DNA from 4 places in the Micromonospora sp. NPDC005305 genome. Region 1 is predicted to be linked to each of the others. Evidence: riboswitches for the same ligand, from Rfam matches in the RefSeq annotation. Region 1 holds a riboswitch; each other region holds the start of a gene.
The links. Region 1 has a riboswitch for cyclic di-AMP ahead of ABZS80_RS20865 (hypothetical protein). Riboswitches for the same ligand answer to the same signal wherever they lie in the genome.

Region 1 (7,231 bases):
AGGAGCTGGCCCGGGCCCGCGACCAGGCGCTGGGCCGGCGCCGCCGGCACCGGTACGAGCTGACCACCAACTACCGCAACTCGGCGGAGATCTTCGCCGTGGCGGCCGCGGAGATCCGCCGCGTACACCCGGACCTCGCCCTGCCCACCGCGGTCCGTTCGACCGGGGTGGCGCCCGTCGAGCGGACGGTGCCGGCCGCCGACCTGCCCGCCGCCACCGCGGCCGCGGCGCGCGCGCTGCTGGCGGAGGTCGAGGGCACGGTGGGCGTGATCACGCCGGTGCCGCGCCGGGACGAGGTGGCCGGCTGGCTGGGCGACCTGGGCGGCCGGCTCCAGGTGGTGACCAGCCTCCAGGCCAAGGGCATGGAGTACGACGGGGTGGTGCTGGTCGCGCCGAGCGAGATCCGGGCCGATCCGGGGTCGGGCGTCCGCACGCTCTACGTGGCGCTCTCCCGGGCCACCCAGCGGCTCACCACACTCGACCCGGTCGGGTGACGGCGGCGCCGCACCCGGCTGTCACTTGCACATATAGCGATGTGAGCATAGATTGAGCCCGGCCGGGGCGGTGGACGAGAGGGTGTGGGCGTGGGCGCAGGTCATGACCACAGCGGCGCGGTGGCCAACGCGGCGCAGCGTCACCGTGGTCGGCTCTGGGGCGCGTTCGCGCTGCTCACCGCCCTGATGGTGGTCGAGGCGGTGGCCGCCTTCGCCACCGGCTCGCTGGCCCTGCTCTCCGACGCCGGGCACATGTTCACCGACGTCCTCGGCATCGGCATGGCGCTCGCCGCGATCACCGCCACCCGGCACGCCGACACCGACCCGCAGCGCACCTTCGGCCTCTACCGGCTGGAGGTGCTGGCCGCGCTGGCCAACGCGGTGCTGCTCGGCGCCGTGGCCGTCTACGTCCTGGTCGAGGCGGTACGCCGGTTCGGCGAGCCGCCGGAGGTGCTGGCCGGGCCGATGCTCGCCGTGGCGGTGCTCGGCCTGCTCGCCAACATCGCCGCCTTCGCGCTGCTGCGCGCCGGCGCCGAGGAGAGCATCAACCTGCGCGGGGCCTACCTGGAGGTGCTGGGCGACCTGCTCGGCTCCCTCGGCGTGATCGGCGCGGCCCTGGTCATCGCGGTCACCGACTGGTGGTGGGCCGACCCGCTGGTCGCCGTGGCGATCGGGCTGTTCATCCTGCCGCGCACCTGGCGGCTCGGTCGGGCCGCGGTCCGGATCCTCGTGCAGGCCGCCCCGGAGCACCTCCAGGTGACCGCGGTGCATGACCGGCTGGCCGCGGTGCCCGGCGTCGCCGAGGTGCACGACCTGCACGTCTGGACGCTCACCTCGGGCATGGAGGTGGCCTCGGCGCACCTCACCATGACGCCCGGCGCCGAGGTCGGCGAGGTGCTGACGGCCGCCCGGGCCGCGCTGCACGAGGACTTCTCGATCGATCACGCCACGTTGCAGATCGAACCCGGAGCGTCCCCCGGGGCGTGCGGCGCGGTCGAGTGGTAATTAGGACAATCTTAAATCCAAGTGGCTATTGTGCACCTGTGCCGGTTTTGTCCGGGACACCGGCCCCCACCAGCGGAGCCGGCCCGGCACAGCGCCGGTAGGCTCGATCGCGGCCCCCGCCGGGCGGCGCCCGCCGGCGCCCGCGGTGGCCAGCGCCTAATCGCCCGCACGGGCGAGCCGGGGAACCACGTTCGTGGGGTGCATCCGCGTCAGCGGTAGGGATCTTCCGTCCCGAACCCGTCAGCTAACCCGGTCGGCGGTTGACGGAAGGACACGTGAATGCCCCCAGTGGCACCTGTACGACGGACGGCCGCCCGGTTGGCGGCCCTGCTCGTCGCGACGCTCACCCTCGGCGTCGTGACCGCGCCGGTCTCCCCGGCCTCCGCGGCTCCGGCGACTTCCCCCGCCGGCCTGCTCGCCGCCGCCGCACCCGGCGACGACGAGGGCGGCACCCCGGCACTGCGCGCCCAGCTCGACGCGGCCAGCAAGGGCTGGCTGGACGCACGCACCGCACTGAACCGCTCGGTGACCCGGCAACAGCAGCTCACCGCCCAGCTCAAGACGGTCAACGACGAGTTGACCGTCCGGGACGCCAAGGTCGGCGAGATCGCCGGGGTCGCGTACCGGTCCGGGCGGCTGGGCACGGCCGCGGCGCTGCTCGGCAGCACCAGCCCCGAGGGCTTCATGGACCGCGCGGCGGCGCTGGAGCAGGTGGCCGCGCACGAGGACCGCGCCCTCCGCGACCTCATCGACACCCGGGACGAGGCGACCCGCACCCAGGCCGCGCTCACCGGTGAGATCCAAGAGCAGCGCAAGCAGGTCGCCGTGATGGCCAAGCGCAAGCAGCAGGCCGAACGCGCCCTGGAGGTGGCGAACAACCGCGCGTCCGGCAGCACCGGCGGCGGCAGCGTGCAGGGCACCTCCTCGGCCAACGCCAAGCCGGCAAAGCGCAACGCCGACGGCTCCTGGCCGTCGGAGTCGTGCAGCGTCAACGACCCGACCCCCGCCGACGGCTGCATCACCCCGCGTACCCTGCACGCGCTCCAGCAGGCCAAGGCGGCCGGCTTCACCCGCTACGTCTCCTGCCACCGGCCCAGCGGCTCGGGCGAGCACCCGAAGGGGCGGGCCTGCGACTTCGCCGCGCAGAAGGGCGGCTTCGGCGGCGTGGCCACCGGCGGCGACAAGACGTACGGCAACAACCTGGCCGCCTACTTCATCCGCAACGCCGACGCGCTCGCCGTGCTCTACGTGATCTGGTTCAAGAGGATCTGGCTGCCCAGCAGCGGCTGGAAGTCGTACAGCGGGGGCAACGGCGACCCGTCCAGCGACCACACCAACCACGTGCACCTGTCGGTGTACTGATCCGCTCGGTGTACTGATCCGCGCCCCGGCGGCACCCGGCCTACGCCCCACGACGTACGCCGGGTGTCGCCGCGCGGCCCACGACGCGACGCCCGCGACGGCCGAGCATCGGTGGCATGACTCGACTCTCCCCCGCCGGACGCAAGGCCCTGCTCACCCTGCACCTGGTCACCTCGCTGGGGTGGCTCGGCGCCGACCTGGTGCTGCTGGCCCTCGGCGTGGCCGGGCTGCGCGGGGCCGACCCCGAGGTGGTCTACCCGGCCGCCGCGCTGCTGGTCACCTGGCTGTTCGCCCCGCTGAGCGTGCTCGTCTGGCTGGTCGGGCTCGCCAGCGCGCTGCTCACCCCGTGGGGGCTGCTGCGCTGGCGCTGGGTGCTGGTGAAGTTCGCCGTCACCACCGTGGTGCTCACGCTGGTGCTGCTCCTGCTCACCCCGCGGGTCCGGCACCTCGGTGAGCTGGCCGGGGCGGCCGACGACCACCTGCGGGTCGACCTGGTGGTCGCGCCGACCGCCTCCAGCACGCTGCTGCTCGTCGTGACGGTGCTGTCCACCTACAAGCCGTGGGGGCGCCTGCGGCCGGCCCGGCCGGCGGCCCGCCGACCGGTGGCCACGGGGCGGCGTGGCTGAGCCGGGCCGCCGCCGCGGCGGCATGGCCGAGCCAGCTCGGCGGCGTGGCTGAGCCCGGTCGCCCGCCGGCGGCGCGGCCGGGTCAGGGCAGCTGCCCCTCCAGGGTGGCGCCGAGCCGGCTGGCCAGGCCCAGGTGGGCCGCCCGGGCCTGCCGGAAGGCGTAGCCGAACAGCGGCGCCGGTGCGGAGAGGGTGATCTCCACGTCGATCCGCACCACCCCGTCGGGCTCGTCGCGCAGCCGGGTGTGGTTGCGCACCGTGGTGGCCGGCTGCTGCCGGGCCACGGTCACGACCTCGTCCTCGTTGGCGACCAGCACGTCCGCCTGGTAGGTGACCGGGAAGTGCAGCGGGCCGAGCGCCAGCCGGTCGGTGATCGCGTAGCTGGCCAGCGCCCCCGGGCGGGCCGGCAGCTGGCGGACCCGGACGATCAGCGGATGCAGCTCGCCCTGCCGGCTCAGGTCGCCGAGCAGGGCCACCGCGTGGGCCCTCGTGCACCGGGCCTGCACGGTGTAGCTGAAGCTGTCGCTGCTGAGCAAGCGGCACCCCCTCGCCGTCGTGGGTCCGCACGATCGTCCCGTACCGGAGCCGGGCTGGCAACGGGTCAAAAGTCGCCGGCCCGGGGGCAGGTCGGCGAGCTGGAGTGGATCAGCGGGAGGTGGGCGATCAGGCGCCGGGGAGCACCTGGGGGGTGCTGTCGGCGAACCAGGGCTCGGGCGCGCCGAAGAGGCCGAGCAGGCCGGTCACCCAGAGCTGCCGGTGCACGAATCGGCTCGGCTCGGTGACCACCAGCTTCACGCCGCTGACCTCGCAGGTCTGGAAGCCGGCGACCATGGCGCTGATGCCGACCGAGTCGATGAAGGTGACGAGCCGCATGTTGAGCTCGATCCGGGAGGGGCGGCCCTTGGCGAGCACCTCGGCGATCGCTTCCCGCACCTCGTACGCGGTGTCGACGTCGATCTCCCCTCGCGGGGCGATCTGGACCACACCACCCGGCAGCACCGACTTCACGATCGACAGGCTCACGCGAGCACCTCCACTCGCCCGTACGGGCGCCTCATCAGTACGCGGGCCGCGACCGAGAGTATTCCTCCGACGGCCTCGGTCGCCACCCCTCGGGATGAGCAATTCGCGTACTGGGCACACCTGGGCATCCCAATCCGGACCTTCGGGCTCCTATTTTCCCCGCGGCGCGGGGTCCCCACCGGTCGATCGGCCGGGTGGGCCCGGCCGATCCGCCGACCCAGGGTAGCGGGCGGGCGCACGCCCGGGTGGCACCCGCCCCCGGCGCGTTCGCGTGGTTCGTCCGGTGCCGCGCCGATCGGGCGCGACCCGGCCCGCGCCGGTGGGTTTGCGCCGGCTCCGGTGCGGGCACTGGCCCCGGTGAGCGAACCGTCACGCGCCGGATGACACCCGGAGTCCGATCTGGCCGCCGGACTTCGGCACCCCGAGGAGGTAACACGATGTTCGGATCCACCCTGCTGGACCGCCGCAGCAAGCCCGAGCGGGTCGCCGACCAGGCGTGGCAGCACCTGCTCTCCGCCGCCGGCTCCGCCGGCGACAGCGTGCGGGACGCCGCCCGGTCGGCCCGCCGCAACTCCTCCGGCCTCGCCGACGACGCCACCGACCTGGTCGGCTCCGCCGCCGAGGAGGCCCGCCGCCGGGCCAGCCTCGCCTTCGACGCGCTCGCCGGCCGCCGGCCGGCGCTGCCCTGGACGCTGCTGATCGCCGCGGCGCTGGCCGGCGCGGCGATCGGCTGGGCCGCCGGCACCGCCGCGCGGGCCGCCGGCAGCCGCGAGCGGGACGTCGACGAGATCGAGTTCGTCGACGTCGACCGTCCCAACTCCCCCGCCGGCCTGGACGGCTGAGCCCGGCACGCGACGGTGGCCGCCCCCCGGCGTCGGGGGCGGCCACCGCGCTGTTCGCGGCCAGGTGAGCGGCCCCGTGCAGATCGGCCCACCCGCATCGGGTGAGGGCGGGTCACCCGGGACGCGCGCAGGATCGGGGTTGCGGGACTCCGTGCCGGCGGAGCCCGGCGAACCGCGAACCGAGCCCCGGGAGGAAGCCACCATGGCCACCGCGACGACCACCCGCACCGACCAGGAGATCCAGTCCGCCGTTCTCGACGAGCTGACCTGGGAGCCCCGGGTACGCACCAACGAGATCGGGGTGACCGTCACCGAGGGGGTGGTGACGCTGGTCGGCTCCGTGGACAGCTACGCCAGGAAGTGGGCCGCCGAGCGGGCCGCCCACCGGGTGCCCCGGGTGCGGGCGGTCGCCAACGACATCGCCGTCCGGATCGCCACCTCGGCCGAGAAGAGCGACCCGGAGATCGCCACCGCGGCGAGCCGCGCCCTGGAGTGGGACGCGTTCGTGCCGATCGAGGCGCTCGACGTGACCGTCGCCGACGGCTGGGTCACCCTGCACGGCGAGGTCGAGTGGGAGTACCAGCGCCGGGCCGCCGAACGCTCGGTCGCCCGCCTCACCGGCGTACGCGGGGTGAGCAACGGCATCACCGTGCGGCCGAGCGCCCGCGCCGACGGTCGCGACCTGGCCGAGCGGATCGTGGACGCGCTGGCCCGCAACGGCGCCACCGAGGCGGAGGGGATCAGCGTCCGGGTGCACGGCGACACCGTGCTGCTGGAGGGGCTGGTCCACTCGGCCGGCGAGCGCGAGGAGATCGAACGGGTGGTGTGGAACGCGCCCGGCATCCGGGAGGTACGGAACGAGGTGACGATCGGCCGCTGAGGCGGACCACCCCGGCCGGGTGATCCCGGCTCACCCCGCCGTGGGCGAGGCTGGGAACCATGACTGATCCGAACGCCACGCCGGATCGGCGGGTGATGGCCCGATGACCACGCCACTGCAGGTCACCACCGCCCGGCTGCGGCTCCCGGTCACCGGGACGGACCACACCCGCGGGCCGGCCGACGCGCCGGTCACCCTCGTCGAGTACGGGGACTTCCAGTGCCGGTTCTGCGGGGCCGCCCACACCAACCTGGCCGAGGTGCTGCGCCAGCGCGCCGACACCGTCCGGCTGGTCTACCGGCACTTCCCCATCGCCAACGTCCACCCGTACGCGGAAAGCGCCGCCGAGACGGCCGAGGCCGCCGGCCGGCGGGGGCGGTTCTGGGAGATGCACGACTGGCTCTACGAGCACCAGGACCAGCTCGACCCGGTGCACCTGTCGCTCGGCGTGGAGCAGCTCGGGCTGCCGCCCGACGAGGTCGGCGCGGAGGTGGGGCGTCACGCCCACGCCGACCGGGTCCGGCAGGACTTCGTCGGCGGCATCCGCAGCGGGGTCGACGGCACCCCGACGCTCTTCGTCAACGAGGTGCGTCACGAGGGCGGGTACGACCTGGCGGATCTGCTCGCCGCCGTCGACGCCGCCGCGGACGCCTGAACCCGGTCGCGGTCAGATCAGCCGCAGCTCGCGCGCCCGCCGGACGGCCTCCCGCCGGCGGGTCGCGTCGAGCTTGCGGTAAATGTTGCGCACGTGGGTCTTCACCGTGTTGACCGACAGCGACAGCTCCCCCGCGATCTCCACGTTGGACAGGATGCTCTGCAGGTAGCGCAGGATCGTCAGCTCCCGCTCGGTGAGCGGCTCGTCCAGGGTCCGCTCCGGGCCGGCCGGGCGCTCCGGCGACTCGTCGGCCCGCCGCTCGTCGGCACCGCGGACCAGGTCGCTCACCGTCGCCCAGTGCGCCGTGCCGGCGTCGAGGTGCGCGGCGAGCAGGTCGCGTACCGC
Region 2 (7,231 bases), on a different contig from region 1:
AAGTACCCCGGGTTCCGCCGTGCGAATCCCCGGCCGTCAGCCGACCGGGCGGAAGCGCCGAAGCCGGAGGCTGTTCGCGACCACGAAGACCGACGAGAAGGCCATCGCCGCGCCGGCGATCATCGGGTTGAGCAGGCCCGCGGCGGCCAGCGGCAGGGCGGCCACGTTGTAGGCGAAGGCCCAGAACAGGTTGCCCTTGATGATCGCGAGGGTCCGCCGGGAGAGCCGGATGGCGTCGACGGCGGCCGTCAGGTCGCCCCGCACCAGTGTCAGGTCGGACGCCTCGATGGCCACGTCGGTGCCGGTGCCCATGGCCAGCCCCAGGTCGGCCTGGGCCAGCGCGGCGGCGTCGTTGATCCCGTCGCCGACCATGGCGACGGTCCGCCCCTCACCCTGGAGGCGCTCGACCACGGCCACCTTGTCGGCCGGCAGCACCTCGGCGATCACCTCGTCGATGCCGACCTCGGCGGCCACCGCCTTGGCCACGGTGGCGTTGTCGCCGGTGAGCAGCACCGGGGTGAGCCCCAGTTCGCGGAGCCGGGCGACGGCCGCCGCGCTGGTCGGCTTCACGGCGTCGGCCACCGCGAGGACGCCGCGGGCCCGGCCGTCCCAGCCGGCCAGGACCGCCGTCCGGCCGGCGGCCTCCGCGCCGGCGACCGCCCGCACGACCTCCTCGGGTACGTCGAGACCGCGCTCGCGCAGCAGCCGGAGCCGCCCGACCACCACCTCCCGGCCGTCGACCGTGCCGGTCACGCCGAGGCCCTCGGCGTTGGCGAAGCCGGTCACCGCGGGCAGCGGGCCCGCCTCGGCAGCCCCGTCGGCGACGGCGCGGGCGATCGGGTGCTCGGAGGCCCCCTCCAGCGCGCCGGCGAGCCGGAGCAGGTCGGCCGCGTCCTCGCCCCCGGCGGGCAGCACGTCGACAAGCGTCATCTTCCCGGTGGTGACGGTGCCGGTCTTGTCCAGCACGACGGTGTCGACCTGGCGGGTGGACTCCAGCACCTCCGGCCCCTTGATCAGGATGCCGAGCTGGGCGCCCCGCCCGGTGCCGACCAGCAACGCGGTCGGTGTGGCGAGCCCCAGCGCGCAGGGGCAGGCGATGATCAGCACCGCCACGGCGGCGGTGAAGGCGGCGGTCGTGCCGCCCCCGGTGCCGAGCCACCAGCCCAGCGTGCCGGCGGCCAGGGCGATCACGATCGGCACGAAGACACCGGAGATCCGGTCGGCGAGCCGCTGCACGGCCGCCTTGCCGGTCTGCGCCTGCTCCACGAGCCTCGCCATCTGCGCGAGCTGGGTGTCGCCGCCGACCCGGGTGGCCCGGACGACCAGCCGGCCGCCGGCGTTGACGGTGGCGCCCACCACGGCGTCGCCCGGCGCGACCTCGACCGGCACGGACTCGCCGGTGAGCATGCTGGCGTCGACCGCCGACGTCCCCTCGGCGACCACGCCGTCCGTGGCGACCTTCTCACCCGGGCGGACCACGAACCGGTCGCCGACCGCGAGCTGGTCCACCGGGATCCGGGTCTCCTGCCCGCCGCGCAGCACCGCGACGTCCTTGGCGCCCAGCTCCAGCAGGGCGCGCAGGGCGGCGCCCGCGGTGCGCTTGGACCGGGCCTCGAAGTAGCGGCCGGCGAGGATGAACACGGTCACCCCGGCCGCCGCCTCCAGGTAGATGTTGCCGGCCCCGTCGGTGCGGGTGATGTCGAAGCGGAACGGGTGGGTCATCCCGGGCATGCCGGCGTCGCCGAGGAAGAGCGCCCAGAGCGACCAGCCGAACGCGGCGAGGGTGCCGAGCGAGACCAGCGTGTCCATGGTCGCCGCGCCGTGCCGCAGGTTGATCCACGCGGCCCGGTGGAACGGCAGGCCGCCGTAGACCACGACGGGGGCGGCCAGGGTCAGCGACAGCCACTGCCAGTAGTCGAACTGCCAGGCCGGCACCATGGCCAGCACGATCACCGGCACGGTCAGCACGACCGACACCCACAACCGGGTACGCAGCCCGCGCAGCTCGTCCACCGGCCCGGCGGTCGCCTCGGCGGCCTGCGCGGGCGGTGGCGGGACGACGGCCGTGTAGCCGGTCTTCTCCACGGTGGCGATCAGGTCGGCCGGGGTGACCTCGTCGGCGTACCGGACGGTGGCCTTCTCGGTGGCGTAGTTGACCGTGGCCTCGACGCCGTCCATCCGGTTGAGCTTCTTCTCGATCCGGGCGGCGCAGGAGGCGCAGGTCATGCCGCCGATCGCCAGCTCGATCAGGTTCGGCGCGACCGGCAGGGACCGGGCGGATGTCATCTCGTCACCTCCGGTCAGCTGTGCCCGTGCCCCGGGGCGCCGTGGTCGGCGTCCGGGGTCGGTGCGGTCGTGGGGGCCGGCGCGGCGGGCGCCGGCGTGGCCTGGTCCCCGGCCAGCACGGTGAACTCCGCGGTGTGCACCGCGTCGCCGTGCCGGAAGTCCAGGTAGAGACGGTACGCGCCGGAGGAGGGCACCTCGGCGGCGAAGGTGACCGCCGGCCCGGCCGGGGTCCGCCCGTCGCCGGGCGCGCCCTCCGGGTGCACGTGCAGGTACGCCAGGTCGCCCTGGCGCAGTGCCACCAGGTGCCCGTAGGCCCCGAGGTAGGGCTGGAGGTCGGTGACGGGCCGGCCGTCCCGGCTGACGGTCAGGGTGAGCCGGCTGGTCCGGCCGGGCTGCGGGGCCCCGGTGAGGGTGACGGTGTAGCCGTCGACCGTGGTGCTGGTCACCGGCGCCGGCAGCGGCCGGTGCTCCAGCGCGCCCGGGACGGTGACGTCGACCCCGAGGGTGAGCGGCTCGCCGCCGGTCGGGGTGAAGTCGGCGAACGCCCGCCAGACGCCGGGCCCGGCGAGCGGCGAGGCGACCCGCCAGGTGCCGTCGGCGGCCAGTTCCGGGTGGACGTGCCGGAAGCCGGAGAGGTCGCGGCGGGCGACGATCAGGTGCATGCGCTTGTCGTGCGCCACGTCGTAGCGGGTGACCGGCCGGCCGTCCGGGCCGGTGATCCGGAAGGCGAACTCGCCCGCGGGGGCGGTCACCGGCTGAAGCGTGTAGCCGCGGTCGGAGACGAGCAGCCCGCCGGGCAGGTGGGCGGTGGCGGTGGCCGCGTGGCCCCCGTCACCGTGGTCGGTTCCGCCGGGGTCGTGGCCGGCGTCGGTGGCGTCGTGGCGGGTCTCGGCGGCGGGGGTGACGGGGCCGGCCAGGTGGCCGACCCCGTACGCCGTGCCGAACACCGCCGCGAGCCCGAGGGCGAAGCCGCTCAGCTTCGTCGCCGTGTTCATCGGGGCACCTCGGTTCCTTCGGGTCGGCGGACCCGTCACGCCCCGGCGAGGTCGTAACCGGCCTCGTCGACGGCGGCGCGGACGGTGTCCGTGTCCAACGGGCTCTGACTGGTGACGGTGACCCGGCCGGAGGCCAGGTCGACCTGGACGTCGGTGACGCCCGGCAGCGCGCTCACCTCGGTGCTGACCGAGTTGACGCAGTGCCCGCAGGTCATGCCCTGCACCTGGTACGTGGTGGTGACCATCGCGCTTCTTCCCTTCCGCCGCTGTCGTTACCGTTACCCGGTGTGGGTATCGGCCACGGGAGGACCGTACCATACCCCCGAGGGGTACGCTATCCTCGACGTCATGACCGCACCGACGACCCCGACCCGGGGCTACACCGCCAGCAAGGACCAGCTCCTCGCGCGGCTCCGCCGTATCGAGGGCCAGGTCCGCGGCATCGAGAAGATGGTCGAGGACGACCGCTACTGCATCGACGTGCTGACCCAGATCTCCGCCATCCAGGCCGCGCTGGACAAGGTCGGCCTCGGCCTGCTCGACGGGCACGCCCGGCACTGCATGCACGACGGCGCCGCCGAGGGCCGCGCCGACGAGATGGCCACCGAGATGATGGCCGCCGTGGGCCGCCTCATGAAGCGGGGCTGACCGGGCCGGGTGAACCCGCCGGCCGCGTGCCACGTGTCCCGTTGCGAACCGTTGGGAGAAACGCCATGGGCGCCGACCACACCCGTCCCGCTCCGCCCGCCCCGCCGCGGGTCCGGCGGATCCTGGTCGCGACGGTGGTGCCGCTCTTCCTGATCACCGTCGTCGCGGCGCTGGTGCTCTGGCCCCGGCAGGACCGGGAACCGACGGACGCGCCCGCGCTGCCCCGCTACCACGGCACGGTGACCCGGGTGGTGACCGAGCCCTGCCCGCCGACCCCGGAGGCACCGGAGGGTGGCCCCGGCGGGTCCGCCGGCCCGTGCGGGACGGTGACCGTCGCCGCCGAGCAGGGCCCGAACGCCGGCCGGCAGGTCGAGACGCCGGTGCCCGCCGGCCCCGGGGCGCCCCGGGTCGAGGTCGGCGACAAGGTGATCCTGGTCGAGCTGACCGACCCGGCCGATCCGGCCGTGAAGACCTACGACATCGCCGAGCACCGGCGCGGCACCCCGCTGGCGTGGTTGGCGGTGCTGTTCGCCGTGGCGATCGTGGCGTTCGGCCGCTGGCGCGGGCTGGCCGCGCTCGGCGGGCTGGTCGCGAGCTTCGCCATCCTGCTCGGGTTCGTGCTGCCCGGGATCGGCGCGGGCCAGCCGCCGCTGCTGGTGGCGATCGTCGGCGCCGCGCTGATCATGTTCGTGGTGCTCTACCTGACCCACGGGATCACCGCGCAGACCTCGGTGGCCGTGCTCGGCACGCTCGGCAGCCTGGTGCTGACCGGCGTGCTCGGCACCCTGGCCACCGCCGCCACCCACCTGACCGGCTTCGGCAGCGAGGACGCGACCACCCTGTCGATGTTCCAGCGCGACGTGGACCTGCACGGCCTGCTGCTGGCCGGCATCGTCATCGGCTCGCTCGGCGTGCTGGACGACGTCACCGTCACCCAGGCCGCCACGGTCACCGAGCTGGCCCACGCCAACCCGGCGCTCTCCCGACGCCAGCTCTACCGGGCCGCCACCCGGGTGGGCCGGGCGCACATCGCCTCCACGGTCAACACCATCGTGCTGGCGTACGCGGGCGCCTCGCTGCCGCTGCTGCTCCTGCTCGTCGCCGACTCCCGGCCGGTGAGCCAGATCCTCACCAGCGAGTTCCTGGCCCAGGAGATCGTCCGCAGCGCGGTGGCCACGCTCGGCCTGATCGCCGCCGTACCGCTGACCACCGGACTGGCCGCGGTGGTCACCACCGCCGGGCGGCGCGGGACCACCGCGGGCCCGGCCGACCCGCCCGCGCCACGGCCGCCGGTCGCGCGGGACGAGGCGCTGGAGGCCCTCGGTGGGGCGCCGGACCGGCGCTCCGGTGGGTGGTCCGGCGGTGACAGGAGCACGGAGGCCGCATGGTGACACTCCGCAGCGTGATGACAGATGTCAAACGCGATCCTGGTCACGCTGGGCGAGGACGAATTCTCGCTATTGGTCGGCTTCCGGACGTAGAACCCGGGGAGGACTCTCGGGTAACCTCGCTGCCGGTCACCGCCGAAGGCGCGCACCGGCGCCAGCGGTGCCGCCGCCCAATCGCCCGCGGGCGAGCCGGGGAACCAGGTACATGGGGTGAATCCGCGCGAGCGGTAGGGGCCACTTCCGTCCCGAACCCGTCAGCTAACCCGGTCGGCGGCCGACGGAAGGGAACACTGTGACGGCACCCCTGCGCCGCTGGCTGACCCCCGTGGTGGCTGCGCTGGCCGCGCTCACCGTGCTGGTGGGGCCGACCCCGGCGACGGCCGCTCCGAGCACCCCCACCCCCTCGGGGCACTCCGACGAAGACGACGACCCCCTCATCACCGAGGCCATCGACACCGCCAACCGGGCCTACCTCCAGGCCAAGTCGAAGCTGGACACGTCGCGCAAGCGCCAACTCCAGCTCGCCCTCGAGGTGAAGGCGGCACAGAGCGAGCTCGACGCGCTGAGCCCGCAGGTGGCCCAGATCGCGGCCCAGTCCTACCGGACCGGCCGGATGGGCGCCATGGCCATGCTGATGGAGAGCAACACGCCCGACTCGTTCGTCCGGCGGGCGGCCGCCCTCGACGAGCTGAACCTGCTGAACGCGCAGAAGCTCGGCGCCATCAACGCCGCGAAGACCCGCGCCGAGCAGGCCAAGATCGCGCTCGACGTCGAGGTGCGCGAGCAGGAGAAGCAGAAGAACGCGATGGCCCGCGAGAAGGCCGAGACGGAGAAGGCGCTGAAGCTGGTCGGTGGGATCGGCTTCACCGGTGGCCTGGTCTCGGCCACCTCGCCGGTCGCCCGCGTCGGCCCGGGCCGGACCTCCGACGGCGACTGGAAGCCGGAGTCGTGCAGCGAGAACGACCCCACCACCTCGGGCTGCGTCACCCCGCGCACGCTGCACGCGTACAAGGAGGTCAAGCGGGCCGGCTTCAACCGCTTCGTGGGCTGCCACCGGAACGGCGGGCCGTTCGAGCACCCGAAGGGCCGGGCCTGCGACTGGTCGTTGCAGAAGAGCGGCTTCTCCTCCTGGCGCACCAAGGACCAGCGGATGTACGGCAACAACGTCGCCGCCTTCCTCATCCGCAACGCGGACCGGCTGGGCATCTACTACGTGATCTGGAACCGGCAGATCTGGTTCCCGGCCACCGGCTGGAAGTCCTACAGCGGGCCCTCGGACCACACCGACCACGTGCACATGTCGCTGCTCTGACGACGTACACCGAAAGGGGCCGGCCCGCGACACGCGGGCCGGCCCCTTCGACGTTTTCCGACGGCCGTCAGTTGGCGAGCGCCGGGTCCGCGGGCGCGGCCGGTGCGGGCACCTGGGCGGCCGGCGTGCCGGCCGGGGCCTGGGCCACCCTGCGCACCTCGCCCGCGCTGAGCCGGTACGACAGGCCGACCACCGCGCACCGCCCGGCGACCACCTCGTCGGCGAGGACGGCGGACCGGGCCAGCAGCGCCTCCACGGTCTGCGCGATGTGGATGTCGACGATCCCGTCGAGGTCCTCGACGCCCTCCCGGCCGGCCCGGAGCAGGCTGGGCGCGACGGCGTCCACCACGGCGCCCAGGTGCCCGGACGGCGACGTGCCGGTGCGGACCGCCTCGCGGGCGGCCTGGACGGCGCCGCACGAGTCGTGGCCGAGCACCACCACGAGCGGGGTGCCCAGCACGGTCACCGCGTACTCGACGCTGCCGAGCACCTCGGGGCCGGCGGTGTGGCCGGCGGTGCGGACCACGAAGAGATCACCGAGACCCCGGTCGAAGATGATCTCGGCGGCGAGCCGGGAGTCGGAGCAGCCGACGATCACGGCG
Region 3 (7,231 bases), on a different contig from region 1:
GCCCGGTCTCGGCGCTCAAGCGGATCGTGTCCCGGACCAACGCGCCGAACATCCGCGAGGTGCACGCGGTCAAGGGCGTGAGCTTCACCGCGTACGAGGGTGAGGCGATCGGCCTGATCGGCAGCAACGGCTCCGGCAAGTCGACGCTGCTGCGGGCCGTCGCCGGCCTGCTCCCGCCGGCCCGGGGCGCGGTCTACACCCAGGGCCAGCCGTCGCTGCTCGGCGTGAACGCGGCCCTGCTCAACGACCTCTCCGGCGAACGCAACGTGGTGCTCGGGTGCCTGGCCATGGGCATGGCGCCCGAAGAGGTCAAGCGGCTGGCGCCGGAGATCATCGAGTTCTCCGGGATCAACGAGCGCGGCGACTTCGCCTCGCTGCCGATGCGCACCTACTCCTCGGGCATGGGCGCGCGGCTGCGCTTCGCCATCTCCTCCGCCAAGAAGCACGACGTGCTGCTCATCGACGAGGCGCTGGCCACCGGTGACCGCAAGTTCCGGGCCCGCAGCGAGCAGCGGGTGCGGGAGCTGCGCGACAGCGCCGGCACCGTCTTCCTGGTCAGCCACTCCATCGGCTCGATCCGGGACACCTGCGAGCGGACCATCTGGCTGGAGAGCGGCGTCCTGAAGATGGACGGCCCCACCGACGAGGTGTGCGACGCCTACGAGAACCAGAAGTAGCCGTCCGGAGCGCACCGGTTCCGGGCTCGCCCGGGTCGGTGCGCTCCGTCGTACGCGTTAAGGTTTCCCTCGGCGACGACCAAAATTCACCACCCGGTCACCGAACCACAAACCCCCGCAGAAGTGAGGAACGGCAATGACGCAGGACCGCACCCCCGCACCGGACGCCGCGCCGGCGAGCCCGGCTCCCTGGCGCCCCTCGCGGACGGTGGCCGTGATCCTCGCCGGGGGGACCGGGACGCGCCTCGGGCTGGGCATCCCGAAGCAGCTGCTGAAGATCGCCGGCAAGCCGATCATCGAGCACACCCTGGCCGTGTTCGAGGCGGCACCGGAGATCGACGAGATCATCGTGCTGATGGCGGCCGGCCACGTGCCCGACGCCGAGCGCATCGTCGCCAACGCGGGCTTCCGCAAGGTCAGCAAGGTGATCGAGGGCGGTGACACCCGCAACGACACCACCCGGATCGCGCTGGACGCCGTCGGCGAGGGCGACGTCAACATCCTCTTCCACGACGCGGTGCGCCCGCTGGTCAGCGCCCGGATCGTGCGGGAGTGCGTGAACGCGCTCTGGACGTACGCCGCGGTGGACGTGGCCATCCCGTCCGCCGACACGATCATCCAGGTCGACCAGGACGAGTGCATCACCGACATCCCGGTCCGGGCCACCCTGCGCCGCGGCCAGACCCCGCAGGCGTTCCGCTCCGGGACCATCCGCGAGGCGTACCGGCGGGCCGAGGGCGACCCGGACTTCGCCGCCACCGACGACTGCGGTGTGGTGCTGCGCTACCTGCCCGGCACGCCGATCAAGGTGATCGACGGCTCGGACGAGAACATCAAGGTCACCCACCCGGTCGACGTGCACCTGGCGGACAAGCTCTTCCAGCTCGCCGCCGCGCAGGTGCCGAAGGTGAGCGACCACCGCGGCTACACCGAGGAGCTGACCGGCCGGACCATCGTGGTCTTCGGCGGCAGCTACGGCATCGGCCACGACCTCACCGAGCTGGCCCGCCGCTACGGCGCCCAGGTCTTCCCGTTCAGCCGCTCCACCACCGGCACCCACGTCGAGCGGGCCGAGGACGTCTCCGCCGCGCTGAAGACCGCCTTCGAGGCGACCGGCCGGATCGACCACGTGGTGGTCACCGCCGGGATCCTGGAGAAGGGCGCCCTGGCGGAGATGGACGAGGAGACGATGGACCGCCTCCTGCACGTCAACTTCGTCGGCCCGGTCACCATCGCCCGGCAGTCGCTGCCCTACCTGCAGCAGACCAAGGGCCAGCTGCTCCTCTACACCTCCAGCTCCTACACCCGGGGCCGGGCGCGCTACGCGCTCTACTCGGCCACCAAGGCCGCGCTGGTCAACCTGACCCAGGCGCTCGCCGACGAGTGGGCCGAGTTCGGCGTACGGGTCAACTGCGTCAACCCGGAGCGCACCGCCACCCCGATGCGCACGAAGGCGTTCGGTGAGGAGCCGGAGCACACGCTGCTCTCCGCCGAGGCGGTCGCCCAGGCCTCCCTGGACGTGCTGATCTCCGAGCTGACCGGCCAGGTCATCGACGTCCGCCGGGCCCCCGGCGAGCCGGTCGCCGCGGTGCCCGCCCAGCCGGGCGCGCACCAGTCGTCGACACTGCCCACCGGCATCGACGCCTGAGCCGCGGGACGGGACGAGCCGGATGCGTGGTGACCTGGTCCGCAAGCTGCTCGCCCGGGTGCTGACCACCGGGCTGGCGGTGCTGGCCTTCCTCGTCGTGGCGCTCACCGGGGCGACCGGCTGGGGCCTGACGGTCGCGGTCGCCGCGCTCGCCGCCGCCGCCTGGGAGCGCCGGGTCCGGCCGACCGCCGACGGCCTCGCCGAGTCGGTGCTGGTCGCCGCCGGCATCCTGGTCGGCTACGCCCGCCGGCTCGACGCCGGCTTCGACCCGGCGCTGGCGGCGACCGCGCTGGTCCTGCTCGGCCTGGTGCTGCTGGTCGGGCCGCTGCGCGACGCCGGCGCGCTGGAGATCCGGGCGGCGAACCTGCCGGTCCGGTCCTGGACGCCGCTGATCGCCGCCCGGCTCGGCGACGCGCTGCTGGTGCTGCTCGCCCTCGTGGCGCTCGCCGCCGGCCTGGCCCTGCCCGCCTGGGTGGCCCTGGTGGCCGCGCTGCTGGTCGGGGCGGGCTGCGGCGCGGTCGGCCTCGACCTGGCCCGGCGCCGGTTCCGGCCGCCGGCCGGCGGCGGCCCGGTGGGTCGGGCGCTGCGCCGGCACCAGCCCGAGTTCCTGCTCTACTTCTCCGCCCCGCCCGGCTCCGAGTACCAGGTCACCATGTGGCTGCCCTACCTGGAGCGGATCGGCCGGCCGTTCCTGGTGCTGCTGCGCGAGCCCGAGTTCCTGCCGGCCGTGGCCGCGGCCACCAGCGCGCCGGTGGTCTTCTGCCCCACGCTCAAGACCATGGACGAGGCGCTGGTGCCGAGCCTGCGCGCGGCCTTCTACGTCAACCACGGCGCGAAGAACAGCCACTGCATCCGCTTCTCGCAGCTCACCCACGTGCAGCTGCACCACGGCGACAGCGACAAGGCGCCCAGCGCCAACCCGGTCTCGGCGATCTTCGACAAGATCTTCGTGGCCGGGCCCGCGGCCGTCGAACGGTACGCCCGGGCCGGCGTGGAGATCCCCGCCGAGAAGTTCGTCGTGGTCGGCCGCCCCCAGGTGGAGGCCATCGAGGTACGCCGGGAGCCGGTCACCGGCCTCAGCCACCCGACCGTGCTCTACACCCCCACCTGGACCGGGCACCACGCCGACGCCGACTACTGCTCGCTGCCGGTGGCCGAGACGCTGATCCGCCGGCTGCTCGACCGGGGCGCGACGGTGATCCTGCGGGCCCACCCGTACACCACCCAGAACCCGGCCTCGGCGCGGCAGCTGGGCCGCCTCACCGAGCTGCTCGCCGCCGACCGGGCCAGGACCGGGCGAGCCCACCTGTGGGGCGCGGCGGCCGGCCGCGAGCTGACCCTGACCGAGTGCGTCAACCGGGCCGACGCGCTGGTGTCGGACGTCTCCGGCGTGATCTCGGACTGGCTCTACTCGGGCAAGCCCTACGCGGTCACCGACATGGGCGTCGACGGGGAGCACTTCGTCGAGCGGTTCCCGCTGGCCGGCTCCGGCTACGTGCTGCGCCGGGACATGTCCAACGTGGACGACGTGCTGACCGGGTTGCTGGACACCGACCCGAAGGCCGCGGCGCGCTGGGCCACCCGGGCCCGCTACCTGGGCGACTTCCCGCCCGAGTCGTACGCCGAGGTGTTCCTCGACGCCGCCCGCCGGCAGCTCGCGCCGGCCGGGAGCGCACCCGCCCCGCGGCGGGGCTCGCCGCTCCCCTCCCCCGCCGCCTGACCCGCCGGTCAGAGGTACGCGTCGAGCAGGGCGAGCACCGCCGCCGGGTCCTCGACGTGCGCGTTGTGGCCCAGGCCGGGCAGGGTGGCGACCGGGACGCCCAGTTCCTTGAGCTGCGCGTCGGTCACCATCGGGTCCTGCTCGCCACGGGCCAGCAGCACGGGGACGTCGACGGCGGCGAGCAGCGCCGGCAGCCGAGGTTCCCCCACCGCGAAGGCGGCCGGGTCCATGGCCAGCCGCCACCGGCCGTCCTCGCGGCGCAGCCCCGCCTCCACCACGGGGTGGTCGGGGGCGAACAGCCCGGCCAGCCCGGAGACCCGCAGGTAGCGGCGGGCCGCCTCGTCCCGGGTGGCGAACCAGGTCACCGGGCGGGCGGCCAGCTCGCGGGCCTTCTCCAAATCGGTCGGGGACCAGACGGCCTTGATGCCGAGCCCGACCACCGCGTCGACGGGCAGGCGGCGGGACCGCGCGGCCAGCGCCAGCGCCACCACCCCGCCGAGCGAGTGGCCGAGCAGCACGAGCCGGTCGCGGGGGCCCAGCCGCTCGGCCACCGGGCCCAGTCCCTCGACCACCCGCCGGGCCAGGGCGTCGAAGGAGTATTCCGGCAGCGGGGGCGACCAGCCGTGCCCGGCCAGGTCCGGGGCGAGCCAGCGCCCCGCCCAGTGGCGCTCCAGCAGCGGCGCCCAGGGCAGCCACACCTCACCGGTGGCGCCCATGCCGTGCAGCAACAGCAGATGGCGGGTACCCGTCGCGTCGCCCATAGGGCGCAGTGTGCCACCGGACGGACACGACGCGCGAGAGCAGCCGGCACGACGACGTCGGGCACCGGCTCGGTGGAGCCGGTGCCCGACGGGAAGAGGTGCGATCAGGCGGAGTAGCCGCGCGTGGCCGCCCAGTTCGCCAGGTCGATGGTGCTGACCCAGTACGCGGGCAGCGCCGGGTTCGCCGAGTCGGCGATCCGGACGGTCCGGCCGCCGTTCTTGTAGCCGACCACCGCGATGTAGTGGCCGCCCGGGAAGGAGTGCCAGCCACCGTCGGTGTCGGTGGCGTCGCCGGCCACGTTGACCACCACGCCCCGGCCGTCGGTGATCGCCTTGACCACGTCCGCCTGGAGCTGGTCCATCTCGGCCGGGCTCGCCGAGCCGCCGAACATGTGGGTCCGGTACGGGTTGCCCTTGACCATCTGGTTCAGGCCCCGGGTGGTGTCCTCGGCCGAGTTGGTGCCGCTCTCGGTGGTGCCGAGCGGGCCGGCCATCGCTTCCTGGGTGGTCTCGACGCCGCTCGCGCTGAGCGCGTTCCGGACCGCGGCCGGGCCGCAGTTCCAGTACTGGTTCTGCGCCTCGTAGTCGTAGTCGAGGACCTTGGTCGACGGCGGCTTCGGCTTCGCCTTCCGGGTGGTGTCCGGGTCGGTGGTGGCCTTGGCCGCGGCCTTCGCGGCCGACGGCGACGCGCTCGGCGAGACGGACGGCGCCGGGAGGGCGGCCCGGGCCTCGCCCCGGCTGGCGACCTCACCGAGCCGCGAGCCCAGCTCGGCGACCGCGGCGGTGTTCTCCTGGTGGACCGGGTCCTCGTCGGTCGCGGTGAGGGCGGTGCCGGCGCCGCCGGCCAGCACGAGCGCCGCGGCCGAGCCGGCGATGATCTGGTACGGGCGCTCGGTCACGAGACGCCGCAGCTGACGCTTCAGGTGATGCTTCACGGGTTCCTCCACGGGAGCGTGCGCGGCACACCGGCCCGACGCGCGGAGGAACTCACGCGCGCTGGCGGGGCGGGTCGCCGCGGAAGGGGAGCGCCCGGGGGGCCGGGCGGTTGGGGCGGTAGCCGGGTCCGCTCGCCGTCAGGCGAGCGCCGGCACCACGATGCCGTGGAGGCGGGGGGACGAGCGGGGGGTGGTGAGCACGAGGAATGGCACTCCTTCCGTGGCCGCCGCCCGGGTTAGCTGACGGATTCGGGCGGGAAGTACGCCCTACCACGGGCCGTGGGCCCGCGGATTCACCCCGGTGTTGCTGTGGGTCCCCGGTTCGTGAGAACACGATTAGGCGGGTCGGCGCGGCGTCGCCACTTGCGATCGGAAACCGCTCCGGACGCGCCGACACTACCGGTGGGTATGCAGCCTGCCAAGTGCTCCCACCTGCGCAAACCTCGTGCAGGACTACGGATATCGGAACAGTTGGTCACTCACTTCGCTCAATGGGACGAGCAGTTACGGCGGCGCCGCGCGGCGGAAAGCGGACATCCGGTGGCGACCGAGCCGGAATTGCGGCGATCGATCGCCCCCCGTGCCCCCGATGACCGTTTCCGGAAGGCCGGTGACCGGACTCACCAAATTCGGATAACGATTCGGCCGACCCGGTTTGGTCTGGGGGGTCAGGCCGGGCGGGGTGCCGCCGTGGCGCGAGCTGCCGCTGACGGCACGGCGGAGGGCGCCGGGACCGGGGTCCGCGCCGCGGTGGCCCGGTCGGCGGGAGTGGGCCGGAGGGCCCCGGTGGCGGCGTACGCCTCCGCGGACAGGGTTCGCGCCGCCTCGGCGGCCAGCTCGGCGTCCCGCCAGGCTCGCCGCTCCCGCTCGGCGGCCGCCGCCCACACCGCCCGGCGGCTCTCGCGTACCGCCCGGGCCAGGACGATCTCCTGCTCGGCCGGGTGCCGGCGCGGGTCCCACCCGTTGCGGTGGGCCAGCACGTCGGCGAGCTGCCGGGCGCTCAGGTCACCGCGCCAGTGCGCCGTCATCGCGGCGTGGTGCAGCCAGCGCTCCCGGGCCGCGTACTCGGCCGGTGTCCGCGGGGTCTGCGGCGCGGGCAGGGCGGCGGCCGTGGCGAAGCGGCGGGCGGCGCCCTCCGCCTCGTCGTACGCCCGCCAGGCCCGTTCGGCCTCGTCCTGGGCGGTGAGCCACTGCTCCCGGCGCCGCCGGGCGGTCTGCCCGGCACCGGCGGCGGCCACCGCCACCTCGTCGGCGTAGCGGCGCAGGTCGGCCCGGCGGGCGGCCTCCTGGGCGGCCGGGTCGGGGACCGGATCGGAGGCGCCCTCCCGCTCCGGGCGGGCGACCAGCACGGCGAGCAGGCCCAGGGCGAGCAGGAGCAGGGCCGACCAGATCGCGGCGGCCTCGGGGACCTCGGTCAGGAAGTGGTAGAGAACGGTCTGCGGCATGGTCGGCGCCTCACGGGAGAGAACGTGGTGGAGAGGTGTCCGCAC
Region 4 (7,231 bases), on a different contig from region 1:
GTTCTACCGGCACGTCGCGCACGACTGGGCGGACCCGCTGGAAACCATCCACATGCGCGGTGAGGGCACCTTCGAGTACGAGGCGCTGCTCTTCCTGCCGTCGCACGCCCCGCTCGACCTGTTCTCGCCGCAGGGCCGCCGGGGCGTGCAGCTCTACGTCAAGCGCGTGTTCATCATGGACGACTGCGACGCGCTGATGCCCAACTACCTGCGCTTCGTCAAGGGCGTGGTGGACGCGCACGACCTGTCGCTGAACATCTCCCGGGAGATCCTCCAGCAGGACCGGCAGATCCGCGCCGTGCGCCGCCGCCTGGTCAAGAAGGTCCTCGCCACGCTCAAGGACCTCTCCGCCGAGGCGTACCGCACCTTCTGGGGCGAGTTCGGCGCGGTGGTCAAGGAGGGCCTGCTGGAGGACCCGGACAACACCGACGCCCTGCTGGACCTGGTCCGCGCCGCCAGCACCCACGACCCGGCCGAGCTGACCACGCTGCGCGACTACGTCGAGCGGATGAAGGACGGCCAGACCGAGATCTACTACGCCACCGGCGAGAACCGGGCCACCATCGAGAACTCCCCACACCTGGAGGCGTTCCGCGCCAGGGGCTACGAGGTGCTGATCCTCACCGACCCGGTCGACGAGGTGTGGGTCGAGCGGGTCGGCGCGTACGACGGGAAGACGCTGCGCTCGGTCGCCAAGGGCCAGGTCGACCTGGAGACCGACGAGGAGAGGGAGAAGGCCGAGGCCGAACGGCAGGAGTACGCCGACCTGCTCACCTGGATGAGCGGCGCGCTCGCCGACAGCGTGAAGGAGGTCCGGCTCTCCACCCGGCTCACCACCTCCCCGGCCTGCGTGGTCGGCGACGCGCACGACATGACGCCCACGCTGGAGAAGATGTACCGGGCCATGGGCCAGGAGGTGCCCCGGGTCAAGCGCATCCTGGAGCTCAACCCGACCCACGCCCTCGTCACCGGGCTGCGCAAGGCGCACGAGCAGGGCGGCGACGGCACGGCGCTGACCGAGACCGCCGAGCTGCTGTACGGCATGGCGCTGCTCGCCGAGGGCGGGGAACTGGCCGACCCGGCCCGGTTCACCCGCATCCTCGCCGACCGCCTCGCCCGGAACCTCTAGGCCGCTGTGTGTAAGGAAGGGCCCCTTGTTAACGCCAGGCGTTAACAAGGGGCCCTTCCTTCAGGGCAGGGCGGGGTAGAGGGCGGCGACGCCGCCGGAGAGGCCGGCGAGGACCTGGCGGGAGGTCTCGTCGGCGATGATCTCGTACCGGTCGGCCTCGATCCCGTCGACGGCCAGCCGGGCGATCTGGGCCGGGTCGGACTTCGGCGCGGTCACCCGCGCGGTCATGTCGGTGTCCATGTAGCCGACGTGCAGGCCGGCCACGCGCACGCCCCGGTCGGCGAGCTGCGCGCGCAGCGCGTTGGTCATCGACCACTCGGCGGCCTTGGCCGCGCCGTAGGCGCCCACGCCCGGGAACGTGATCCAGGACAGGGCGGAGAGGATGTTCAGGACGGTCCCGCCGCCGTTGGCCGCGATTCTCGGCGCGAAGGCCCGCACCACGGACAGCGTGCCGAGGTAGTGGGTCTCCAGCTCCAGGCGGATCTCCGCCAGGTCGCCGTCGAGCAGGTCGGCCCCGGTGCTCACCCCGGCGTTGTTGACCAGCAGGGTGACGTCGCCGGCCAGCTCGGCGGCGGCGGCCACCGAGGCCGGGTCGGTGATGTCGAGCCGCACCGGGGTGGCGCCCGGCAGGTCGACGGTCTCCGGGTTGCGGGCGCCGGCGTAGACGGTGGCGCCGCGGGCCAGCAGCTCGGCGGCCAGGTGCCGGCCGAAGCCCCGGTTGGCCCCGGTGACCAGGGCGGTGCTTCCAGCGATCTTCATGGGTGCTCCTGAGAGTGGCGAGGGGTGGGTGGTCAGGACGGCAGCAGGCCGGGACCGGGCAGCAGGTCCACCTCGTCGGCCGGCACGTCGTGGCCGGCCGCGCAGCGCAGCGCCACGTGCACCGCCGCGCCGCAGTCGTGGTGGGCCAGCCGGACCGAGGGCTCGTCGACGGCGTACGTGTCGCCCCACTCGCGCAGGGCGGCGAGCACGGGCAACAGGTCGCGCCCCTTGTCGGTGAGCACGTACTCGTCGCGGGTGCGCTGGCCGGGCTCCCGGTAGGGCCGCCGGTCGAGCAGCCCGTCGGCGACGAGCTGCTTCAGCCGGGCGGCGGCCACCGGCTCGCTGACACCGACCCGGCGGGCGAACTCGTCGAAGCGCCGGGTGCCGAACGACGCCTCGCGCAGCAGGAGCAGCGTGGTGCGGTTGCCGACCACGTCGAGCGCGCCGGCGATCGAGCAGTTGGCGGTGGACCAGGAGTCGCGCCGCGCGAGGAAGTCCGTCATGGGGCCGACGCTACCCGGCTGACTTAGGGAAACCAAAGCCAGCTATCTCACGCCGGACCCGGGAATAAGCCGCCCTCAGAGCTGGCCGGCGTAGAAGCCGTGCCGGGCGAGGGGCTCGACGATCTCCCGCTCCTCGTACGACAGGTGCGACAGCAGGGTGTCGGTGAGCAGGTCCACGGCCGCCTGGAGCTCGGTGAAGTCGCCCGGCTCGCGGATCAGGTCCACGAGCGCCCGGTCCACGCTCTCCACCACCCCGTGGATGACCTCGTGCTCCTCCTCGAGGCGGTCCAGCACCGCCGCCAGCCCCGCGTCGGCCCGGCGCAGGTGCGGAAAGATCGAGTTGTCCTCCAGGCCGTGGTGCTGGGTCACCACGGTGCAGTACGCCGCGCAGTAGGCGCCCAGCGTCCAGTTGTTCTGCCGCATGGTCATCTCGTTGAGCACGGCCCGGGCGGCGCCCGGGGCGACCGCGCCGCGCTTGACCTGTTCCAGCAGGTCACGCACCTGGGCAAGCTCCTGACGCAGGTGGTCGTGCACGTCCACCAGGTGCTGCCCGGCGGCCTGCCCGTGCGGCGAGTAGACGTGCCCGGCCGGTGCGGGCGGCGCGGCCGGCCGGGTGGACTCGTCCCACGGCCGGCGTGCGCTCAGGCGTACCCCCGGGTCGGGGGTGGGGGTGACCGCGAGCGCGGTCGACCCGCCGGCCGCGACGGCGGCCTGCTGCTCCTCGACGGCGTGGGCGCGGCTGCCCGGTGTGGTGCGTTCGGCGGCGACCAGCTCGCGGACCGCGGGCGCCACCTCCTGGGCGAAGAGCTGGACGGCGCGCGGCTCGTCGCTGCCGAGGATGAACGTGGCGACGCCGTGGTCCAGGGCGAGCCCGGCCAGCTCCTCCACCCACTGCTCCGGCGGGCCGTCCAGGAAGCCGCCGGAGGACCGGGCGAAGGTGCCGGTGACGTTGAGCAGCCGGCGCACCGCGCCCGGCTCCCGCCCGGCCTCCGTGGCGGCCTCGTCGATCAGCGCGTTCAGCGCCGGCAGGTCGGCCGGCCCCTTGGGCAGGTACGCGAGGGACGGCAGCCAGCCGTCCGCCAGGCGGCCGACCAGCCGCAGCATCCGCGGCTTGTACGCGCCGACCCAGACCCGTACCGGGTGGGCCGGGGCCGGCCCGCGTTTCGCCCCGACCACCCGGTAGTGCTCGCCGTCGACCCGGACCATGCCGCGCCGGTCGGTGTCCCAGACCTCGCGGATCACCCGGATGGCCTCGTCGAGGGCGTCCACGGCCGCGCCCGGGGAGAGCCGGCGGCCGCCGACCGCCTCGATGGCCTCCCAGAAGGCGCCGGCGCCTAGCCCCAGCTCGACCCGGCCGCCGGTGAGCAGGTCCAGGCTGGCCACGCTGCGGGCCAGCACCACCGGTTGGCGCAGCGGCAGGTTGAGCACGTTGCCCGCGAGGGTGATGCGACTGGTGGCCGCGGCCACGAAGGACATCAGCGTCCAGGTGTCCAGGAAGCCGGGCTGGTAGGGGTGGTCCTGGAAGGTCACCAGGTCCAGGCCGACCTGCTCGCAGAGCTTGGCTCGCGCCACCACCTGCTCGGGGTGCCCGGCGCTCGGGGTGAGGAAGCCGCCGAAGGCCAGCTCGTGTCCGTGGTCGCTCATGCCTCGCCGCCTCGTGCCGATCTTGCGCGAACCTGCCCACGGTAGCCTCCCGCGTTGCCCGGCGGGCCGGGAACCCGCCGCCCGGGGGCCCGCGACGCGCGCCGTGGCCACTCGCCACGGTGGACCCGGCTCCGGTCGGTCGTCCTCTTCGGCCGGTGCCCCGCGAACACCGCTGTGACCTGGGAAAATGCGCCCATGGCGGTCGCTGCGGCAGATTCGGCGGCGGCGTGGGCCGGAAGACGAGGTCGTCCCTCAGCCGGGTGAAGAACTTCACAGAAGTGGGCGTTCGTCACAAACCATTCCTAACGTCGACTCCGTTCGCGATCGCGGACACCACGGGCCGGTAACGCCTAATCCCGCCGCCGGCACGGTGGTACCTGGACCTCGGGCGGGAGCGGGGGACCCACATGTTCCTCGGTGCACGGACACCTCGGGGTGAAGCCGCCTCCGGCGGCCGGGCTCCTCGGCCCGAACCCGACAGCTCACCTCGTCGGCGTGGAGGACACCCACATGGCAACTGAACACGTCGCCCGTCATCGACGGGTCGCGCGGCGCCGCACCGCCGTCGGAGCGCTCGTCGTCGGCGCCGCCACCGGCGCCGCCGCCCTCTTCGGCCCGGCCGCCCCGGCCAGCGCCGCAGGCGTCAACTGGGACGCCGTCGCCCAGTGCGAGTCCGGCGGCAACTGGCACATCAACACCGGCAACGGCTACTACGGGGGACTCCAGTTCTCCCGGAGCACCTGGAAAGGCTACGGCGGTCAGAAGTACGCCAGCCGGGCCGATCTGGCCAGCCGCGGCGAGCAGATCGCCGTCGCCGAGAAGGTCCTCGACGGACAGGGCATCGGCGCCTGGCCGGTCTGCGGCAAGAAGGGTGGCTCGACCAAGAGGTACTCGGCCACCGACTCGGGCTCGAGGAAGGCCACGAAGAAGCCCGCGAAGAAGGCCACGAAGAAGGCCACGAAGAAGGCCACCTCGGAGCGGTGGTCGCGGAACGACCGGCCCGCCGTCCGCACCGAGAGGCGCACCGGGCCGAGCGCCGGCGGCGCCGGCAGCTACGTGGTCCGGCCCGGGGACACCCTCTCCGGGATCGCCGCCGCCAAGGGCGTCGCCGGCGGGTGGCACGCCCTCTACGAGCGCAACCGGGGTGTGGTCGGCGACAACCCGGGCCTGATCTTCCCGGGCCAGAGGCTGCGCCTGCGCTGAGCCCCACCGGACCCGCCCACGACGGGCCGGTCCACGGCACCACGAACGCCCGGCCGGTACTCCCGGCCGGGCGTTCCACGTCGGGGCCGGTTGCTATCGTCACGGTGCTCGGAAAGACGTGAAGAAAGCGCGGATATGACCAACGACTCGTTCTCCGCGGCCGCGAGCCTCGACGAGCTGCTGACCAGGACGCAACAGGCGCTGTCCGCGATGCGGTCCCGGGCCGTCGAGCACGCCGACGGCGCGCCGGCCCAGCTGCTCCGCGCCGAGGGCGGTGCGGCCGGCGGCCGGGTCCGCGCCGTCGCCGTCCAGGGTGGCCGGCTGGAGTCCCTCACCGTCGACCCGGAGCTGGCCGGGGAGCCCCTGGAGACCCTGTGCGGGCACCTCGTGGTGGCCGTGAACGCCGCGCTCACCGAGCTGGACGCGCGGGTCAGCGCCTCGGCCCGGGCGGACGTGGACGCCCTCGCCGCGCGGCTCGGCGGCCTGCCCGAGCAGTCCGCGCGGGACATGGAACGGTTCAGCCGGGCCATGGAGGGCGTCGCGGCCCGGATCCGGCGCGACGGCGCCGCCGGTTCACGCGCGGCCCGCCCGGCCTGACCGCGGGCGGGAATCCGCACCGGCCGCGACCCGCGGCGCAGACGGCGAAGCGGCCGGCCGTCGGGAGGACGACGACCGGCCGCTCCGGTGTGCTCTCAGCTCAGGGTGAGCGAGGTGTCGTCGACGACGAAGGAGGTCTGCAGGGAGCTGTCCTCCACGCCGGTGAACGAGATGGTGGCGGTGGTGCCGGCCAGCGACGAGACGTCGAAGGACCGCTGCACGTAGCCGGTGGCCTTGTTGAGGTTGGAGTAGGTGGCCAGCGTGGTGCTGCCCGCCTTCACGGTCAGCTTGTCGTAGGCGGTGGTCGTGGTGGACTCCGCGCTGTCGATGTGCAGCCAGAAGCTCAGCGTCGCCCGGCAGCCGGCCGGGATGGACACCGACTGGGTGACCGTGTCGGTGTGCGTCGAGCCGTAGCCGTCGAGCCAGGCCTTGTACGAGCCGCCGTGCGCGGCCTGGGCGGTGTCGTTCGTGATGACGCCGGAGCTGGCGCTCCAGCTCACGTTGCCCGACTCGAAGCCGGGGTTGGCCAGCTTCTGGCCGGTGCAGCTGCCCGACGGCGGGGTGGTCGTGGTGGTCGGGGTCGGCGTCGGCGTGCCGGTGCAGGTCGCCTCACCGGTCTGTGCCGGCACGCTGATCGCGGTCCAGGCGGCCTTGACCGCGTTGAACTCGGTGCAGCTGGTCGGGTAGAGGTTCTTCGCGGCCTGCAGCGTCCAGACCCGGTACTTCAGGTACGACGAGGACGAGGTCTTCAGCAGCATCGCGTTGTACATGATCTTCATGGCCTTCTGGATGCCCAGGCCCGTGACGCTGCTGCCGTTGCAGGTGGAGCTGGCCGGCTGGCCGTTGGTCGGGCTGCTGCCGTTGGCCAGCAGGTAGAACCAGTGGTTGCCGGGGCCCGCCGCGGCGTGCACCTCGGTGCCCGGGATGCTGCTGGAGTAGCAGTTCGGGTCGCCCAGCGCCGACGGGTTGTACATGTTGCGGATCGGGCCGCTGCCCACCAGGTTGACCTTCTCGCCGACCAGGAAGTCGGGAGCGTCGTAGCTGGACGGCTCGTTGGCGAACCACTCGGTGGCCGCGCCGAAGGTGTCGGCGACGAACTCCTGGGTGCCGCCGCCGGAGATGCCGCCCGGGGTGTGGTCGTCGATGCCGTGGCCGATCTCGTGGGCCACCACGTCGAGCGAGCCGATCCACTGACCCGCGGTGTTCTTGCCGATCTGGACCTGGCTGCCGTCGTAGTAGGCGTTCTGGTCGTTCAGGCCCACCCGGATCGGCCAGTAGCCGCCGTTGCCGTCGGCGCCGTTGCGGCCCAGCCACTGCGCGAGCATCTTGTGCTCGGTCTGCGCGGCGAACAGCGCGTCGACGCAGCCGGTCTCCTTGTTGGTGGCGGTGCCGTTGC

Region 2: it holds a riboswitch for cyclic di-AMP, as region 1 does, so the genes downstream of both, ABZS80_RS18790 (hypothetical protein) here and ABZS80_RS20865 (hypothetical protein) in region 1, are expected to answer to the same signal.
Region 3: it holds a riboswitch for cyclic di-AMP, as region 1 does, so the genes downstream of both, ABZS80_RS16710 (C39 family peptidase) here and ABZS80_RS20865 (hypothetical protein) in region 1, are expected to answer to the same signal.
Region 4: it holds a riboswitch for cyclic di-AMP, as region 1 does, so the genes downstream of both, ABZS80_RS10450 (transglycosylase family protein) here and ABZS80_RS20865 (hypothetical protein) in region 1, are expected to answer to the same signal.

Annotation. Positions count from the first base shown of each region.
Region 1 is NZ_JBEXGL010000012.1:63,390-70,620, reverse strand. Features, by position in the region: gene ABZS80_RS20875 (AAA family ATPase) at 1-494, shown strand, start outside; gene ABZS80_RS20870 (cation diffusion facilitator family transporter) at 585-1,499, shown strand; cyclic di-AMP (ydaO/yuaA leader) riboswitch at 1,643-1,774, shown strand; gene ABZS80_RS20865 (hypothetical protein) at 1,779-2,861, shown strand; gene ABZS80_RS20860 (hypothetical protein) at 2,978-3,487, shown strand; gene ABZS80_RS20855 (SRPBCC family protein) at 3,570-4,022, opposite strand; gene ABZS80_RS20850 (STAS domain-containing protein) at 4,150-4,509, opposite strand; gene ABZS80_RS20845 (hypothetical protein) at 4,947-5,351, shown strand; gene ABZS80_RS20840 (BON domain-containing protein) at 5,554-6,231, shown strand; gene ABZS80_RS20835 (thioredoxin domain-containing protein) at 6,335-6,886, shown strand; gene ABZS80_RS20830 (LuxR C-terminal-related transcriptional regulator) at 6,899-7,231, opposite strand, start outside.
Region 2 is NZ_JBEXGL010000010.1:109,316-116,546, reverse strand. Features, by position in the region: gene ABZS80_RS18815 (heavy metal translocating P-type ATPase) at 37-2,286, opposite strand; gene ABZS80_RS18810 (hypothetical protein) at 2,301-3,281, opposite strand; gene ABZS80_RS18805 (heavy-metal-associated domain-containing protein) at 3,317-3,526, opposite strand; gene ABZS80_RS18800 (metal-sensitive transcriptional regulator) at 3,630-3,929, shown strand; gene ABZS80_RS18795 (YibE/F family protein) at 3,995-5,320, shown strand; cyclic di-AMP (ydaO/yuaA leader) riboswitch at 5,475-5,606, shown strand; gene ABZS80_RS18790 (hypothetical protein) at 5,610-6,629, shown strand; gene ABZS80_RS18785 (carbonic anhydrase) at 6,697-7,231, opposite strand, start outside.
Region 3 is NZ_JBEXGL010000008.1:256,155-263,385, forward strand. Features, by position in the region: gene ABZS80_RS16690 (ABC transporter ATP-binding protein) at 1-677, shown strand, start outside; gene ABZS80_RS16695 (bifunctional cytidylyltransferase/SDR family oxidoreductase) at 814-2,325, shown strand; gene ABZS80_RS16700 (CDP-glycerol glycerophosphotransferase family protein) at 2,348-4,045, shown strand; gene ABZS80_RS16705 (alpha/beta fold hydrolase) at 4,054-4,806, opposite strand; gene ABZS80_RS16710 (C39 family peptidase) at 4,911-5,753, opposite strand; cyclic di-AMP (ydaO/yuaA leader) riboswitch at 5,952-6,094, opposite strand; gene ABZS80_RS16715 (hypothetical protein) at 6,410-7,186, opposite strand.
Region 4 is NZ_JBEXGL010000005.1:39,145-46,375, forward strand. Features, by position in the region: gene htpG (molecular chaperone HtpG) at 1-1,129, shown strand, start outside; gene ABZS80_RS10435 (SDR family oxidoreductase) at 1,190-1,888, opposite strand; gene ABZS80_RS10440 (helix-turn-helix domain-containing protein) at 1,921-2,391, opposite strand; gene ABZS80_RS10445 (LLM class flavin-dependent oxidoreductase) at 2,467-4,035, opposite strand; cyclic di-AMP (ydaO/yuaA leader) riboswitch at 4,373-4,546, shown strand; gene ABZS80_RS10450 (transglycosylase family protein) at 4,546-5,238, shown strand; gene ABZS80_RS10455 (YbaB/EbfC family nucleoid-associated protein) at 5,374-5,835, shown strand; gene ABZS80_RS10460 (M4 family metallopeptidase) at 5,931-7,231, opposite strand, start outside.